Regions from separate parts of the Paenibacillus sp. FSL R7-0048 genome, predicted to be linked through region 1. Evidence: predicted binding sites of a transcription regulator. Region 1 holds the regulator's gene; the other holds the start of a gene.
What was found. The regulator CtsR, encoded in region 1, represses protease genes until heat stress. The targets are predictions, from matches to a motif close to ATGGTCAATAAAGGTCAAACA.
Positions count from the first base shown of each region.

Region 2: a site for CtsR is predicted at 7,315-7,335, ahead of clpP (ATP-dependent Clp endopeptidase proteolytic subunit ClpP). Genes of this name have one in related genera too.

Region 1 covers NZ_JBBORF010000001.1:6,581,637-6,590,539, forward strand. The annotation lists gene clpC (ATP-dependent protease ATP-binding subunit ClpC) at 1-117, opposite strand, end outside; gene NSQ91_RS29260 (protein arginine kinase) at 153-1,217, opposite strand; gene NSQ91_RS29265 (UvrB/UvrC motif-containing protein) at 1,246-1,770, opposite strand; gene NSQ91_RS29270 (CtsR family transcriptional regulator) at 1,801-2,262, opposite strand; gene NSQ91_RS29275 (GNAT family N-acetyltransferase) at 2,556-3,728, opposite strand; rRNA gene rrf (5S ribosomal RNA) at 4,150-4,266, opposite strand; rRNA gene NSQ91_RS29285 (23S ribosomal RNA) at 4,395-7,321, opposite strand; tRNA gene NSQ91_RS29290 (tRNA-Ala) at 7,494-7,569, opposite strand; rRNA gene NSQ91_RS29295 (16S ribosomal RNA) at 7,671-8,903, opposite strand, start outside.
Region 2 covers NZ_JBBORF010000001.1:183,737-192,639, reverse strand. The annotation lists gene eno (phosphopyruvate hydratase) at 1-1,012, opposite strand, end outside; gene gpmI (2,3-bisphosphoglycerate-independent phosphoglycerate mutase) at 1,086-2,630, opposite strand; gene tpiA (triose-phosphate isomerase) at 2,632-3,384, opposite strand; gene NSQ91_RS00925 (phosphoglycerate kinase) at 3,411-4,592, opposite strand; gene gap (type I glyceraldehyde-3-phosphate dehydrogenase) at 4,709-5,719, opposite strand; gene NSQ91_RS00915 (sugar-binding transcriptional regulator) at 5,833-6,885, opposite strand; tRNA gene NSQ91_RS00910 (tRNA-Arg) at 7,154-7,228, shown strand; gene clpP (ATP-dependent Clp endopeptidase proteolytic subunit ClpP) at 7,422-8,018, shown strand; gene NSQ91_RS00900 (GDSL-type esterase/lipase family protein) at 8,108-8,746, opposite strand; gene NSQ91_RS00895 (PdaC/SigV domain-containing protein) at 8,858-8,903, opposite strand, start outside.

The sequences.
Region 1 (8,903 bases):
AATAAGTCCTAGCAAAATATGTTCTGTGCCAATATTGTTGTGTCCTAAACGAACAGCTTCTTCCTGCGCTAGCGCTAGCACTTTTTGTGCGCGTTCCGTAAATCTTCCAAACATCATATCTCCTGCACCTCCATGAATAATAAATATCTATATTAATGTTGTGTTCCCAGTGTTTCTCGGAGCAGTTTCGCCCGATACATATCCCGTTCAGTGGCGTTCATCTCGTCACCGAACATTTTTTGCAGAAATCCTGGCTGTGTCTTAACGTTAAGCTCATTAAGCACGGAAATCGAAGGGCCTTCCAGTATGCCAAGGTCAATCCCAAGTCTCACATCAGACAGCCGTTGTGCGGATTCTTTAAGCTCCATTAGAGCAGCGTAACACAAAATCCCATAAGATCTTTTCACTCGGTCTGTAATTCTTAAAGCGGAATCTACAAGCAGCCTTTCACGGGCATTTCGTTCATGCTCTATAATCTGGGTGACTACACTGTGAAGGTTCTCGATGATTTCACTTTCTGTTTGACCGAGAGTAATCTGATTGGAAATTTGAAAGATGTTCCCTACTGCTTCGCTGCCCTCACCATAAATTCCTCTTACAGTCAATCCCACTTGGTTCACTGCTGACAATATGCGATTGATCTGTTGGGTCATTACTAGTGCTGGCAAATGCAGCATTACTGAGGCACGCAGCCCTGTACCCACATTGGTGGGACAACTGGTCAAGTATCCTCTTTTATCATCAAAAGCGTAATTCACAGCCGATTCGAAGATATCGTCGATGGCTGTCGCACGTTCCCATGCTTCTCTTACCTGAAGACCCGGGAACAGACATTGGATCCGCAGATGGTCTTCTTCGTTAATCATGATGCTGACCGACTCATCTTCATTTAATATCACAGCTGCGCCACGTGAATCATTAGCCAGATTAGGACTGATGAGATGTTTCTCGACCAATACCTTTTTATCCAGTTCATTCACTTCAGCAAGCTTTATCAGTTGAAAAGATCCGAATTCGGCAGCAGTTTCCCCATGAAACACAGGGGCCAGCAGCTCTAATACTTCTTCCGATTGCTCTAAGGAAGCAAGCATAGGGAATGGAAGATGCTCTAAATTACGTGCAATACGCATACGGCTGCTAATTACAATCTCGGAGTGACTGCCTCCCGAGCGCATCCAATCACTAAGCGCTTGTTCAGTAAATCGGAGACTTGACATGTCATATCCCCCCTATATATCAAAGACTTTACTCTTGTGCCATTTCTTTTTCAAGTTGGCGAATTTGATCCCGAAGCTCTGCCGCAGTTTCGAATTCCTCTTGTGCGATACTTTGCTGTAATTCCAGCTTCAATTCATCAATTTGCCGCTTGAACACAATTTGTGCTCCAGCACGTTTAGGAATCTTGCCTACATGCGAAGTGCTGCCATGCACCCGTTTAAAGAGCGGGTCCAGTGCACTGTTAAAATATTTATAACAGGAGCTGCAGCCAAAACGACCCAATTTGCTAAACTGCGAGTACGTCATTCCACAATTCTCACATTGCAGACTTTGCGTAGTTTTCGTAGCAGCCGTCTTTTCCTTACCGGCCCCTTCAAGATCAAGCAGACCAGACAGCAAGCTGTGAATGGAGAATCCTCCAGCAGTTCCCGGGATCAGTTCACCCTTCTCCCGCGCACAGCTCTCGCAGATATGAAATTCTGTCTTCTCTCCATTCACGATCTTGGTGAAATGGAGTGTTGCTGGCTTGACGCCACATTCCTGACATTGCATAAGCGAAAGCCCCTCCCTTATGATTGACAATTATTTGCCTAACAAAGAGATTAACATCGCCTTCATAATCTTGGCCCGAATCTCATCCCGATATGGAATCTTAACCGTTAGGCAATCCCGAGAAACAGCAGCGCGCATAAGACACGCCTCACGCTTGCTTAGAAAACCAGCTTCCTCCAGTTGATAAATCAACCCTTCGGCAGCGTTCTGATCTATCCCGCCACCTATAGTATGGTTTAAATGGGCATGCAGTGCCACGTTGGGCGGCAATTCAAAACGTTGAATACGAATATATCCCCCGCCACCACGCTTACTTTCCACCACATAGCCTTTTTCCAGTGTAAAGCGTGTACTAATAACATAATTGATCTGTGACGGTACGCATGAGAACTGGTCCGCCAGGTCATTTCGCTGGATTTCCACCGTACCTTCGGGACTTTCATGCAAAATATTCTTCAGATATTGTTCAATAATATCAGAGATATTGCGCATCACTCATCCTCCAGTGCTCTTTAAAGCTTCATAATATCGCTTGCGCCCGCATCCTTAATGACATTCATTAGTGAACATCATTCATATAAGTCTGAAGAAAACTTCACAAATTCAGAGGATCGCACTGTATGTCATCAGGTGCGTTGACTTTGACTTTCTTTGACTTTTTAATATTATAACATATTCTGTGCTAATTCCAAGAGGATTCTCTTATTTTTCACTTTTTTCAGCGAATGTATTCGGAAATAAAGAACTCTCCCAGCATCTTTCGAAGGGGAGAGCCTAATTATTTTCTAAAAATGATCAAAAAGTGCAGTTTCAGCTTGCGGTATGATTTCTTCGAGCCATTCCAGAGCCCTCGGATTACCAGTCACACGTCCATAACGAGCCAGCTCTGCCGGGCGTTTATATCCAAACATTAGAATCGTCAGCGTACCAATATCACAGCTTAAGTCAGCTGCATCCCGTTCACCCTCTATACGCAAGAAAGCTGCTGCTCCCTTTTCGGAGACAGTCCATTCCCACAACCCGTCATTCCATGGGGCATATTTATCTTCAATATAGATAACCTGTTTCTTCTGACTGTTGTGACGCTTAAAAGAATAACTCTCCACGAATGCTTTAGCATTAACAATACGCGCCATAAAATAAGGATAATTCTCCTGCTCTATACGCGGATCAGGCAGCAAAAAAGGTAACATATCATCGGATGGCACCAGTTTTAGCGATGCACCGGTCACCATCGAATCGTGATTCGCAAGAAATGTCCACAGCCCCTGCCGGGCCTGTTCGTTCAAAAACACAAATTCATCAATGACCAGTTCTCTATTTTCTATCTTATATAGTACGTATCCTTCAGGTTCCCCAAGCTGTGAATAAAATACCGCAGTCTGACCTTCATCATCCAGAACAGAGCTCTCCCACCAGTCCAAATCACGCTTAAGTGTTCCGTTATATCTAACTGCAAAACGATTGTATAAGTTGTCCAATACTTCGATATCTATAACACCACGTCTTACCTTGCCCTCAACTTCAACCTTCTTGGGAAACTTGGCAACAGGAATGGAGTATTTCTTATATTCACAATAAACTTCCCAACCAAATTTGCGATAAAAGGGGATCAAGAACGGATGCAGAAAAGATAATGTCTGCCCCGCCTCATTCATCGTTTGCAGCGTATGCGCCAGGAGCTTTGCCACATGCCCCTGTCTGCGATTCTCTGGCCATGTCGCTACCCCTGCGAGCCCTCCCATAGGTACTAATCTACCTTGTATGTACACTTCGAACGGAAGAAGAGTAAGTTTAGCTTCCAAAGTACCTTCTTCAAAAGCACCCCATACGCGTTCTGCTTTAAATCTTTCCTTAGCATTCGCCCTTTTCTCACTAGGCAGCTTGTATTGAAAAGCATATTCAGATAAATCCATGCTTAGATCAAACTCTTCTGAGTGCAACTGTCTGATATCCACAAAACTCACCTCATCATTTATGAATTTACTTTTATGGTTAGTATAACAAGAGAGTGTATTGTGTGCGAATTATAAGGATATTTTTCGAACTTTTTTCAGTTATCCACAGCCTTAGGCAGTTTTAAAAATAGTCTTGTAATCTTGTTCTATTCAAGTTAAAATAATTATCCACTTATCAATCCCTCTATCCACATAAATATGACTATATCCACAGCAACCCGTGTATTACTTAGGTTTTCTGTTGACAGATCTACATAAATATGTACTTAATCCACACCATTTGGTGATTTTTTGCCTTTTAATCATCTATCCACATGTGCGTAAGTTTTCTGCAAATTCCAATGAATTATCCACAAGTTTTCCACAATCTATAATAGACGCAAAAAAGCCACTGTCGAGTTATCAACAGTGGTCTATTTGTGCTTGGCAACGTCCTACTCTCCCAGGACCCTTCGGTCCAAGTACCATCGGCGCTGGAGGGCTTAACGGTCGTGTTCGGGATGGGTACGCGTGGAACCCCTCCGCTATCGCCACCAAACATGCATCTGTGAAACAGACGCTGCCGCGTGAAATTCAGTTCATCACCAGAAGTGACAATGAATTTCTAAGCGTATTTCAGGCTTGATGCCTGAAAACTGAATCCGAAACGAATTTGCATTCTACGTATAGGATAAGCCCTCGACCGATTAGTATTGGTCAGCTCCATGCATTGCTGCACTTCCACCTCCAACCTATCTACCTCGTCGTCTTCAAGGGGTCTTACTAATTGGGAAATCTCATCTTGAGGGGGGCTTCACGCTTAGATGCTTTCAGCGCTTATCCCGTCCGTACGTAGCTACCCAGCCATGCTCCTGGCGGAACAACTGGTGCACCAGCGGTACGTCCATCCCGGTCCTCTCGTACTAAGGACAGCTCCTCTCAAATTTCCTGCGCCCACGACAGATAGGGACCGAACTGTCTCACGACGTTCTGAACCCAGCTCGCGTACCGCTTTAATGGGCGAACAGCCCAACCCTTGGGACCTACTTCAGCCCCAGGATGCGATGAGCCGACATCGAGGTGCCAAACCTCCCCGTCGATGTGGACTCTTGGGGGAGATAAGCCTGTTATCCCCAGGGTAGCTTTTATCCGTTGAGCGATGGCCCTTCCATGCGGTACCACCGGATCACTAAGTCCGACTTTCGTCCCTGCTCGACTTGTAGGTCTCGCAGTCAAGCTCCCTTATGCCTTTGCACTCTGCGAATGATTTCCAACCATTCTGAGGGAACCTTGGAACGCCTCCGTTACTCTTTAGGAGGCGACCGCCCCAGTCAAACTGCCCGCCTGACACGGTCCCCGTACCCGATTAGGGCACTAGGTTAGAACCTAGATACGATCAGGGTGGTATCCCAACGGCGCCTCCACCGAAGCTTGCGCTCCGATTTCTACGGCTCCCACCTATCCTGTACAGATCGTACCCAAATTCAATATCAAGCTGCAGTAAAGCTCCATGGGGTCTTTCCGTCTTGTCGCGGGTAACCTGCATCTTCACAGGTATTAAAATTTCACCGGATCTCTCGTTGAGACAGCGCCCAAGTCGTTACGCCATTCGTGCGGGTCAGAATTTACCTGACAAGGAATTTCGCTACCTTAGGACCGTTATAGTTACGGCCGCCGTTTACTGGGGCTTCGGTTCATAGCTTCGGGTTACCCCTAACCACTCCCCTTAACCTTCCAGCACCGGGCAGGCGTCAGCCCGTATACTTCGCCTTGCGGCTTCGCACAGACCTGTGTTTTTGCTAAACAGTCGCTTGGGCCTTTTCACTGCGGCCCCCTCGTGCTATTCACACTACCGGGGCACCCCTTCTCCCGAAGTTACGGGGTCATTTTGCCGAGTTCCTTAACGAGAGTTCTTCCGCGCGCCTTAGAATTCTCTTCTCGCCTACCTGTGTCGGTTTGCGGTACGGGCACCTTCTCCTGGCTAGAGGCTTTTCTTGGCAGTGTGAGATCATGACCTTCGCTACTATAATTTTCGCTCCCCATCACAGCCCAGCCTTATCGATGTGCGGATTTGCCTACACATCAGCCTCACTGCTTAGACGGACATCCATCAGTCCGCGTCACTACCCTCCTGCGTCACCCCATCGCTCATAGCGGATTACGGTGGTACAGTAATTTCAAACTGTTGTCCTTCGACTACGCCTTTCGGCCTCGCCTTAGGTCCCGACTTACCCTGAGCGGACGAGCCTTCCTCAGGAAACCTTGGGCTTTCGGCGGATCAGATTCTCACTGATCTTTTCGTTACTCATACCGGCATTCTCACTTGTGTAGTGTCCAGCGCTCTTTTCAGTACACCTTCAACCCCTACACAACGCTCCCCTACCCCAGATACATACGTATCTAGCCATAGCTTCGGTGGTGTGTTTAGCCCCGTTACATTTTCGGCGCAGAGTCACTCGACCAGTGAGCTATTACGCACTCTTTCAATGGTGGCTGCTTCTAAGCCAACATCCTGGTTGTCTGTGCAACTCCACATCCTTTCCCACTTAACACACACTTGGGGACCTTAGCTGATGGTCTGGGCTGTTTCCCTTTTGACAATGGATCTTAGCACTCACTGTCTGACTCCCGGCAATAAGTATATGGCATTCGGAGTTTGACTGAGCTTGGTAATCCTTGCGGACCCCGCACCCAATCAGTGCTCTACCTCCACTACTCTTATACCGAGGCTAGCCCTAAAGCTATTTCGGGGAGAACCAGCTATCTCCGAGTTCGATTGGAATTTCTCCGCTACCCCCACCTCATCCCCGCACTTTTCAACGTACGTGGGTTCGGGCCTCCAGTGCGTGTTACCGCACCTTCACCCTGGACAGGGGTAGATCACACGGTTTCGGGTCTACGTCCACATACTAATTCGCCCTATTCAGACTCGCTTTCGCTGCGGCTCCACCTTCTCGGCTTAACCTTGCATGTTAAACGTAACTCGCCGGTTCATTCTACAAAAGGCACGCCATCACCCATTAATAGGGCTCTGACTTTTTGTAAGCACACGGTTTCAGGTTCTATTTCACTCCCCTTCCGGGGTGCTTTTCACCTTTCCCTCACGGTACTGTTTCACTATCGGTCGCCAGGTAGTATTTAGCCTTAGCAGATGGTCCTGCTGGATTCATACGGGGTTTCACGTGCCCCGCACTACTCGGGATCCGTCTCGGAGAGAATACAGTTTAGGTTACAGGGCTTTTACCTCTATCGCGGGCCTTTCCAGACCTCTTCACCTACCATATTCCTTTGTAACTCCATGTGAGACGTCCCACAACCCCTAAGAGCAAGCTCTTAGGTTTAGGCTGTTCCGCGTTCGCTCGCCGCTACTGACGGAATCACTATTGTTTTCTCTTCCTCAGGGTACTTAGATGTTTCAGTTCCCCTGGTCTGCCTCTACACACCCTATGTATTCAGGTATGAGTAACTGCGAATTACCACAGCTGGGTTTCCCCATTCGGACACCCCCGGATCAAAGCTTGCTTACAGCTCCCCGAGGCAGTTTCGTTGTTCGCCACGTCCTTCGTCGGCTCCTGGCGCCTAGGCATCCTCCGTGTGCTCTTATTAGCTTAACCTTGATTTTTCCGCAGGAAAATATCATACGATGACATTCTCTTTGGAATCATCTCACTAATAACATTTACTTGTTTGCACAAGTTGCTAAAAGATGTTCTAAAACGCAAATTCGTTTCGGTATCCAGTTTTCAAGGATCAAGTGTATAGACATAACAAATAGATGAAGTTTGTTGGTGGAGCCAAGCGGGATCGAACCGCTGACCTCCTGCTTGCAAGGCAGGCGCTCTCCCAGCTGAGCTATGGCCCCGCAAATTCCATCAAAACCGAACAAATGGATACACGTTAATTGGTTGTGGAAGTTAAACTTCCGATTTGAATGTTCTCATTGCAGAGAACGATTCTCCATAGAAAGGAGGTGATCCAGCCGCACCTTCCGATACGGCTACCTTGTTACGACTTCACCCCAATCATCTACCCCACCTTCGGCGGCTGGCTCCCTTGCGGGTTACCCCACCGACTTCGGGTGTTGTAAACTCTCGTGGTGTGACGGGCGGTGTGTACAAGACCCGGGAACGTATTCACCGCGGCATGCTGATCCGCGATTACTAGCAATTCCGACTTCATGCAGGCGAGTTGCAGCCTGCAATCCGAACTGAGACCGGCTTTGATGGGATTGGCTCCACCTCGCGGCTTCGCTTCCCGTTGTACCGGCCATTGTAGTACGTGTGTAGCCCAGGTCATAAGGGGCATGATGATTTGACGTCATCCCCACCTTCCTCCGGTTTGTCACCGGCAGTCACTCTAGAGTGCCCAGCATTACCTGCTGGCAACTAAAGTTAAGGGTTGCGCTCGTTGCGGGACTTAACCCAACATCTCACGACACGAGCTGACGACAACCATGCACCACCTGTCTCCTCTGTCCCGAAGGCCGCTGCTATCTCTAGCAGATTCAGAGGGATGTCAAGACCTGGTAAGGTTCTTCGCGTTGCTTCGAATTAAACCACATACTCCACTGCTTGTGCGGGTCCCCGTCAATTCCTTTGAGTTTCAGTCTTGCGACCGTACTCCCCAGGCGGAGTGCTTACTGTGTTAACTTCGGCACCAAGGGTATCGAAACCCCTAACACCTAGCACTCATCGTTTACGGCGTGGACTACCAGGGTATCTAATCCTGTTTGCTCCCCACGCTTTCGCGCCTCAGCGTCAGTTACAGCCCAGAAAGTCGCCTTCGCCACTGGTGTTCCTCCACATATCTACGCATTTCACCGCTACACGTGGAATTCCACTTTCCTCTTCTGTACTCAAGCCACCCAGTTTCCAGTGCGACCTCAGGTTGAGCCCAAGGTTTAAACACCAGACTTAAATAGCCGCCTGCGCGCGCTTTACGCCCAATAATTCCGGACAACGCTTGCCCCCTACGTATTACCGCGGCTGCTGGCACGTAGTTAGCCGGGGCTTTCTTCTCAGGTACCGTCACTCCGGTAGCAGTTACTCTACCGGACGTTCTTCCCTGGCAACAGAGCTTTACGATCCGAAAACCTTCATCACTCACGCGGCGTTGCTCCGTCAGGCTTTCGCCCATTGCGGAAGATTCCCTACTGCTGCCTCCCGTAGGAGTCTGGGCCGTGTCTCAGTCCCAGTG
Region 2 (8,903 bases), 6.4 Mb from region 1:
CCTTAACCAAGATGGAGTTACCGATACCTTTTTCGATACCTGTTGCAAGACGCTCAGTGTTAGTAACGAACAAGTCGTCACCAACCAATTGGACTTTATCGCCCAATTTTTCAGTAAGCAATTTCCAGCCATCCCAGTCGTCTTCGGACATACCGTCTTCGATTGTGATGATAGGATATTTTTCAACCCATGAAGCAAGAAGGTCAACATACTCAGCGGAAGTGTAAGATTTACCTTCGCCAGCAAGGGTGTATTTACCGTCTTTGTAGAACTCAGTGGAAGCAACGTCCATACCCAAGAATACGTCAACACCTGGTTTGTAACCAGCTTTTTCAATAGCTTCGATGATTGTAGTGATTGCTTCTTCATTCGAACCAAGGTTCGGTGCGAAACCACCTTCGTCACCTACAGCTGTGTTCAGGCCTTTGGATTGAAGTACGGATTTCAAGTTGTGGAAGATTTCAGCACCTGTGCGAAGAGCTTCTTTGAAGCTTGGAGCTCCTACAGGAAGAACCATGAACTCTTGAACGTCGATGTTGTTGTCCGCATGCTCACCACCATTGATGATGTTCATCATTGGTACTGGAAGAGTTTTAGCGTTGAATCCGCCCAGGTATACGTACAAAGGAATATCCAAAGCTGCTGCAGCTGCACGAGCTACTGCCATGGATACAGCTAGGATTGCGTTAGCGCCCAATTTACCTTTGTTAGGAGTTCCGTCCAAAGTAATCATCAATTTGTCGATGCCCACTTGGTCAAGAGCGTCCATACCGATAACTTCTGGAGCGATGATTTCATTTACGTTCTCAACAGCTTTCAGAACGCCTTTACCCATGTAACGGGATTTGTCGCCATCACGAAGTTCTACAGCTTCGTGAGCACCAGTGGAAGCGCCGGAAGGAACGATAGCGCGGCCTTTAGCACCGGATTCCAGATAAACGTCAACCTCTACAGTAGGGTTACCACGGGAGTCAAGGACTTCGCGAGCATATACATCAGAAATAATAGTCATGTAAGTTAATCTCCTTTTAACATTGTTTTGGTCTTACTTGTATAGCTTAAAATCAAAGGCGTTATACCTTACCTTACTTACGGCTAGCAATCATGGATTGTCCGGTCATTTCCGCAGGTTGCGGAAGTCCCATCAAATCTAGGATTGTTGGTGCTACGTCTGCAAGAATACCGGATTCACGCAATACAACATTCTCAGTAGTCACGATGAACGGAACAGGATTGGTTGTATGAGCTGTGAACGGGCGACCGTTCTCGTCAAATACCATATCTGCATTACCATGGTCAGCGATAATAATGGCAACGCCACCTTTGGCAACAACCGCATCCACTACTTTACCTACACACTCATCCGTCACTTCTACAGCCTTGATTGTTGGTTCCAGCATGCCGGAGTGTCCAACCATATCAGGATTGGCAAAGTTAAGAATGATAGCATCCTGTCTTTCCGCTTCGATTTCCGCTACGCAGGCTGCAGCCACTTCGTATGCGCTCATCTCAGGTTGAAGATCATAGGTTGCCACTTTAGGAGAGTTGATTAAGATCCGAGTTTCACCAGGAAGCTCCTCGTCACGTCCACCGCTGAAGAAGAAGGTTACATGCGGATATTTCTCAGTTTCCGCGATGCGCAGTTGCTTCTTGTTTTGTTGAACAAGCACTTCACCCAATGTGTTATCCAGGTTCTTCGGTGAATAGGCTACATAACCTTGTACCGTTTCGCTGAAAGTAGTTAGGCATACGAAGTGCAGGTTTTGCGGGAACAAAGGACCACGATCGAAACCGCGGAAATCTTGATTCGTGAACACTTGTGACAATTGAATAGCACGGTCAGGACGGAAGTTGAGGAATACGACGGAATCGCCGCTCTCTACTGCCGTTACAGGTTTGCCTTCACTGTTTACAATTACACTAGGTTCAACGAATTCATCAAATACCGAGTTTTCATAAGATGAAGTGATGGCTTGCACAGCATCCGTGTATTTAGGGCCTTCACCATAAACCATAGCACGGTAGGCTTTCTCTACACGTTCCCAACGTTTATCACGATCCATTGCGTAATAACGTCCGGACACCGTTGCAATTGTACCCACGCCAACCTCTTCGATTTTAGCTACTAGATCTTGGACAAACTTCTTCCCACTATCAGGAGCTACGTCACGACCGTCCATAAAAGCATGGATATACACTTCATGCATATCTTCTTTTTTAGCCAGGTCAAGCATAGCAAACAGGTGGTTAATATGGCTATGTACCCCTCCGTCGGATACAAGCGCATAAAGGTGAAGCTTTTTGCCAGTGTTCTTAGCATTTCTAACTGCGCTAACCAGGGTTTCGTTATCGAAGAACTCACCCTCGCGAATCGATTTATCGATACGAGTCAAATCCTGATAAACGATCCGGCCTGCACCAATATTCAAATGCCCTACTTCGGAGTTGCCCATTTGCCCTTCCGGAAGGCCTACAGCTTCACCGCAAGCAGTGAGTGTAGTGTTAGGATATTGTTTCAGGTAACGGTCATAGTTAGGTTTGTTGGCTTGAGCAACGGCATTACCTTCTGTCGTTCCACGCAAACCAAAACCATCCATGATGATCAAAGCTACGGGTTTTGGAGCTGACATCTTACTTCGCCCCCTCAACCAATTGAACGAAGGAATCCGGTTGTAAGCTGGCACCGCCAACAAGCGCACCATCGATGTCGCTTTGGCCCATGTACTCAGTTACATTCTCAGGCTTCACGCTGCCGCCGTATTGAATACGAACAGCTTCAGCTGTTGCTGCATCATACAGATCTTTTACAAGACTGCGGATGTAAGCAATAACTTCATTAGCATCTTGGGAAGTGGAAGATTTACCTGTGCCAATAGCCCAGATAGGTTCGTATGCAATAACAACTTTTGCTGCTTGCTCGGCACTAAGACCTTGGAATGCAGCTTCAGTTTGTACTTTACATACTGCTTTAGTTTGATCAGCTTCACGCTCTTCGAGCTTTTCGCCAACACATACGATAGGAGTAATTCCGTGACGGAATGCAGCATGCATTTTCTTATTCACGATTTCATCCGTTTCGCCAAAATAAGCACGACGCTCAGAGTGGCCAATGATAACATAGTCCACACCAAGATCACTTAGCATTACACCACTGATCTCGCCTGTGTAAGCACCGTTATCTTCAAAGTGTAGGTTTTGTGCACCAATCTTGATGTCAGTACCTTTTGCAGCTGCTACAAGTGCAGGCAGGTTAGTAAATGGAGCGCAGATTACAGTCTCAACGCCTTCTACTTCTGCTTTGCCTTTAATTTCAGCAATAAAGCTTTCTGCTTCAGGAACTGTTTTGAACATTTTCCAGTTACCTGCAATAATAGGTGTTCTCATGACTTATGTTGCCTCCTTCTTAGGTCTTACTTATCGTTCAGTGCTTCTACGCCAGGAAGCGCCTTGCCTTCCATGAACTCAAGGGATGCACCGCCACCAGTGGAGATATGATCCATTTGATCAGCCAGGTGGAATTTCTCTGCTGCTGCTGCGGAATCTCCGCCACCAATAACAGTGTAACCTTCAGTAGTTGCACAAGCTTTTGCTACTGCAAGTGTACCTTCAGCGAATTTATCGATTTCGAATACGCCCATAGGTCCATTCCAGACAACCAGCTTGGAGTTCTTGATAATATCGGCATAAAGTTCACGAGTCTTAGGTCCGATATCAAGTCCTTCCCAACCTTCTGGGATTTCATTGTAATCAACGATCTTAGTGTTAGCGTCAGCACCAAATTTATCAGCAACAACAACATCAACAGGAAGCATGAAGTTTTTACCAAGTGCTTTTGCTTTTTCGATGAATCCAAGAGCAACGTCAAGTTTGTCGTTGTCTACTAGTGATTTACCGATTTCAAAGCCTTGTGCTTTAGTGAATGTATAAGACAATCCACCGCCGATCAGGACGTTATCAGCCAAAGACAACAAGTTATCAATAACATCAATCTTGTCTTTAACTTTCGAACCACCGATGATCGCAGTGAAAGGACGTTCTGGGTTAGAAAGAGCTTTACCAAGAACGGACAATTCTTTCTCCATCAAAAGACCGGATACAGCTGGTAAGAAATGAGCGATACCTTCTGTCGATGCATGTGCACGGTGAGCCGCACCAAACGCATCATTAACAAACAAATCAGCCAATTCAGCGAATTGTTTAGCCAGTTCAGGATCGTTTTTCTCTTCACCTGGGTAGAAGCGAACATTCTCAAGTACAAGTACGTCGCCTTCGCCTAGCTCAGCGATTTTTGCTTTTACAGCTTCGCCAATTGCTTCGTCAGCTTTAGCTACGGGTTTACCAAGGAGCTCGGACAGACGTTCAGCAGCAGTAGTCAAACGCATGGAATCTACGAATTCGCCTTTAGGACGACCCATATGACTCGCAAGAATGATCTTTGCACCGTTCTCGATCAAATATTTAATGGTTGGAAGTGTTTCGCGAATACGAGTATCATCAGTAATTTTACCGTCTTCTACAGGTACGTTGAAATCCACGCGTACAAATACGCGCTTACCCTTTACTTCTACATCACGGACGCTTTTTTTGTTCATGATTAATTCCTCCACACCCAAAATTGTTTCTAGCAGGAAACAAGAAATACATTTAGAAAGAGCGGAAACAAGGAATTTCTGTTTCCGCTCTATAGATGTTGCTTATATCAAGTCAATTACTTAGCGATTTTAGCGAATTTCTCCAAAGTACGAACCAATTGTGCAGTGTAGGACATTTCATTGTCATACCAAGCAACAGTTTTAACCAGTTGTTTGTCGCCAACAGTCAATACTTTAGTTTGTGTAGCATCGAACAGGGATCCGAAAGTCATACCTTTGATGTCGGAAGATACGATTTCATCTTCAGTGTAACCATAAGTGTCTGGATCGGAAGCTGCTTTCATTGCTGCGTTGATTTCTTCAACAGTAACGCTCTTATCAAGAACAGTTACAAGTTCAGTCAGGGAACCAGTTGCAACTGGAACACGTTGAGCTGCACCATCCAATTTACCTTTAAGTTCTGGAATAACCAGACCGATTGCTTTAGCAGCACCAGTAGTGTTAGGAATGATGTTCTCAGCTGCTGCACGAGCGCGTCTGAAGTCACCTTTAGCATGTGGAGCATCCAAAGTGTTTTGGTCGCCAGTGTAAGCATGAATTGTAGTCATCAAGCCTTCAACGATACCGAACTTGTCGTTCAGTACTTTTGCCATTGGAGCTAGGCAGTTAGTTGTGCAAGATGCGCCGGAAATAACAGTCTCAGTACCATCAAGAATGTCATCGTTAACGTTGTAAACGACAGTTTTCATGTCGCCAGTAGCTGGAGCGGAGATAACTACTTTCTTAGCTCCACCTTTCAAGTGTTTTTCAGCTGCTTCTTTAGTTGTGAAGAAACCTGTGCACTCAAGTACGATATCAACGCCTAGGTCGCCCCATGGCAATTCTTCAGGGTTGCGGTTAGCAAGAACCTTAACTTCTTTACCATTGACTTTGAAGAAGCCATCATGCACTTCAACATCACCTTGGAATTTACCTTGAGTTGTATCATATTTAAGCAAATGAGCAAGCATCTTAGCGTCAGTCAAGTCGTTGATTGCTACCACTTCGATACCTTCTACATTTTGAATACGGCGGAAAGCAAGGCGTCCAATACGTCCAAAACCGTTAATTCCAACTTTTACACTCATTGAATAGTTCCTCCTAGAATTCGTTTTATTTATTCAAAACAGACGGTGAGGTCTGTCATGACAACAATGTTAAGTATGATGCAAGAAGTATGTTATTGCCTGCAATCTAAAAACTACGAAGATAGCTGTAGTTGATTGTCAATTTCCTTGCCTATTTCTACTGCAGCAGCCTCGTCCGTGACGAGAATATTCTCCTGCCCGAAACGCAGCATGGCATGAATGGCTTTGGCCTTGGGTTTGCCTCCTGCAATACCGATGACTTTCTCTGTCCGGATAATATCTTCTAGACGTAGACCCATCGTAAGCATGGTATGGACAACCTGACCCTCTTCATTGAAATAATAGCCAAAAGATTCGGCCACTGCCCCTTCACCCTGGATTTCCGAGACTGTAGCCTCGTCCAGTTTGCGGCGGCGGGTCATTTCAATGGCATCCCCAATCCCATGTACAATAATACGCGAACTACGGATGGTTTGTACAATCTCTCCAATATTAGAGTCAAGTGCCAGCGATTGGTATGCATCCCCGCTAAGCAAATCAGGGACATGCAACAACCGGTAGTTGGCTCCAACCCGCTTTGCCATGGTTGAGGCAATCGTGTTGGCTTGAATCTCCATACTCTCTCCTAATCCTCCACGCGCCGGAACAAACCAAGCGTTCTTATAGGAAAGGGACAACGGCGGTGCCAGTTGATCAGCCATATCGGCAAGCGTCGATCCACCTGTGACGGCAACTGTATCATCTGCGCGAAGTATACTCAGCAGCGCTTTCGCACCCGCTCGGCCAAGCTCTCGTTTGGTGAACGGCGATGACTCACAATCACCCGGTACTACAATAACTTTATCCAGACCATACGTTGCTCGAATTTTCTCTTCCAGCTCATCCAGACCAAATAGGCTCTTAACAACCGGCTCTAGCAAATCAAGCAGTCTACGTCCAGCAGCGCTAATGCGCATGCCAACACTCTCGATCTCAATAAGCCCTTGCGATTTCAGAAGATCCGTCTCGGCACGCAGTACCCGCTCAGTCATATCTAGCGAAGCGGCTAGCGTTCTGCGCCCAATAATATCGGACAGCATGATCTGATGAAGAATCGTGTACCGTCTCTTAAGGGTTTCCATGAGATCAGGCAGAAGCTGCTTTTGGATATCTAATAAATTACGCATACTTTCACTCCTGCAACTTCGTCTTCCTCTATTCCCTTGTTCATGGTCTCAAAACGTCCCGGGTAAACTTTTTAAGTCCCACCCATATTCTAACCAAATATTGCTCGAAGCGCAAGTCTTCCGAGAGTAGAATTCTCAAGCGCTTGTCTTCTTATACATTAATAAGGTCAGAAAAAGATATAGCGCCCGATGCCTGTCCCTAGAGCGCTTGTCCAGTATTAATATTACATTGCAATTGTGTAAAAATTGTATTATAATCATTTTTGTTGCGCCCGTGGTCCAATGGATATGACGTAGGCCTCCGAAGCCTGAGATCCAAGTTCGATTCTTGGCGGGCGCGCCATTAATTTCATTTTTGCACATAATTTAGTAGTGCCTATACTACTACTTAACCAAAGAGCCGCTTGTCGGCTCTTTTTTTTGAATATAAGTTTGACTTTCTTTGACTTTTTGTTTGAATTTGTTTATCATGTGGGTAATACGGCAAGAGTAAAAATGAATACATTTGAAGAACCAATATCAAGGAGGTTTTCCACGTGAGTTATATTCCTATGGTAGTAGAACAGAGCAACCGCGGCGAGCGCGCTTATGACATCTATTCCCGCCTGCTGAAGGACCGCATCATTTTCCTTGGAACGGAGGTTAATGACGTGGTAGCCAATTCTATCATCGCACAAATGCTGTTCTTGGCTGCCGAAGATCCTGACAAGGACATTCACCTTTACGTGAATAGCCCAGGCGGTTCCATTACTGCAGGTATGGCTATTTTTGATACAATGCAGTACATTAAACCAGACGTTTCCACCATCTGTGTGGGTATGGCAGCTTCCATGGGAGCTTTCCTGCTAAACGCTGGCGCCAAAGGCAAACGCTTCGCACTGCCTAACAGCGAGATCATGATCCACCAGCCTCTGGGTGGTGCTCAAGGTCAAGCAACGGACATTGAAATCCGTGCCCGCCGCATCCTCAAATTGCGCGATAAGCTGAACCGTATTCTAGCAGAACGTACGGGTCAACCTCTAGAACGTATTGAGAAGGATACAGATCGCGACTACTTCATGACTGCTGCAGACGCGGCTGAATACGGTATCGTAGATAAAGTAATCGAGAAGACATTGCCTAGCGGTGTGTAAGCTATAAAGTAAAAATATAAAGAGGCTGTGCTCTATCCGTTATGGTTAGAGCACAGCCTCTTTATATTTTATAGAAGACCTAAATCCAATTAAGCCAGCCCGCCATAACCTAGCGCATCCAGCTTCTCGGCAATTACGCGATAACCCCGGCCATTCGGATGCAAATGATCAATGGATAACAGCCCTCTCTCATTTCCTGCGAACTCACTGTAAATCGAAGCAAATCCACATACTCGGCTGCTGTACTGTGCTGCGTATTGATTAAACTGCCTGACCCACTCTGTCGCACCAACCACCTGAGGATAGGGGTTATATAATCCCACAATTCTAATGATAAAAGGTCTACGCGTCCTCGCCTTCAATTGTATAAGGATATTCATAATTGCAGAGAAATTTTGTTTGCATTCCTGAAGCGATCTGCGCAGTTCTGCGGATAAGTTGCCTTGCTGTCTTGCTGCTGATTTGGCCGCGTGAATCAAATCATTACCACCGATAGACACAGTGATGATATCGGCTACTCGAACGGCCTCACGCATCATGGAATTTCCGCGCAGCCGCTGCTCCAGCTCTGAAGTAGTCATTCCGTTCACGCCTAAATTCGTAGAGGCTACAGTTGTCCGCAGTCTCCCTTCTGCCATTCTACGGTACACCGGTACAAAACCGTTACCTGGCAGAGCACCAAATCCAGTCGTCAAGGAATCGCCAATTGCAGTATATTGGTAACCCATAGCTCTCCCCCGTTCATAAACTAGTTACTCCCTTTAGCATATGAACAAGAGACAACTCTGGTAAGGGGGAGATGTCTTGTGCCGACATTAGCGGAGACGAAGCATTTCCATTTATTTTATGCCGGCAAACGGGCTACTGCCATCCGGCAAAAGCTCT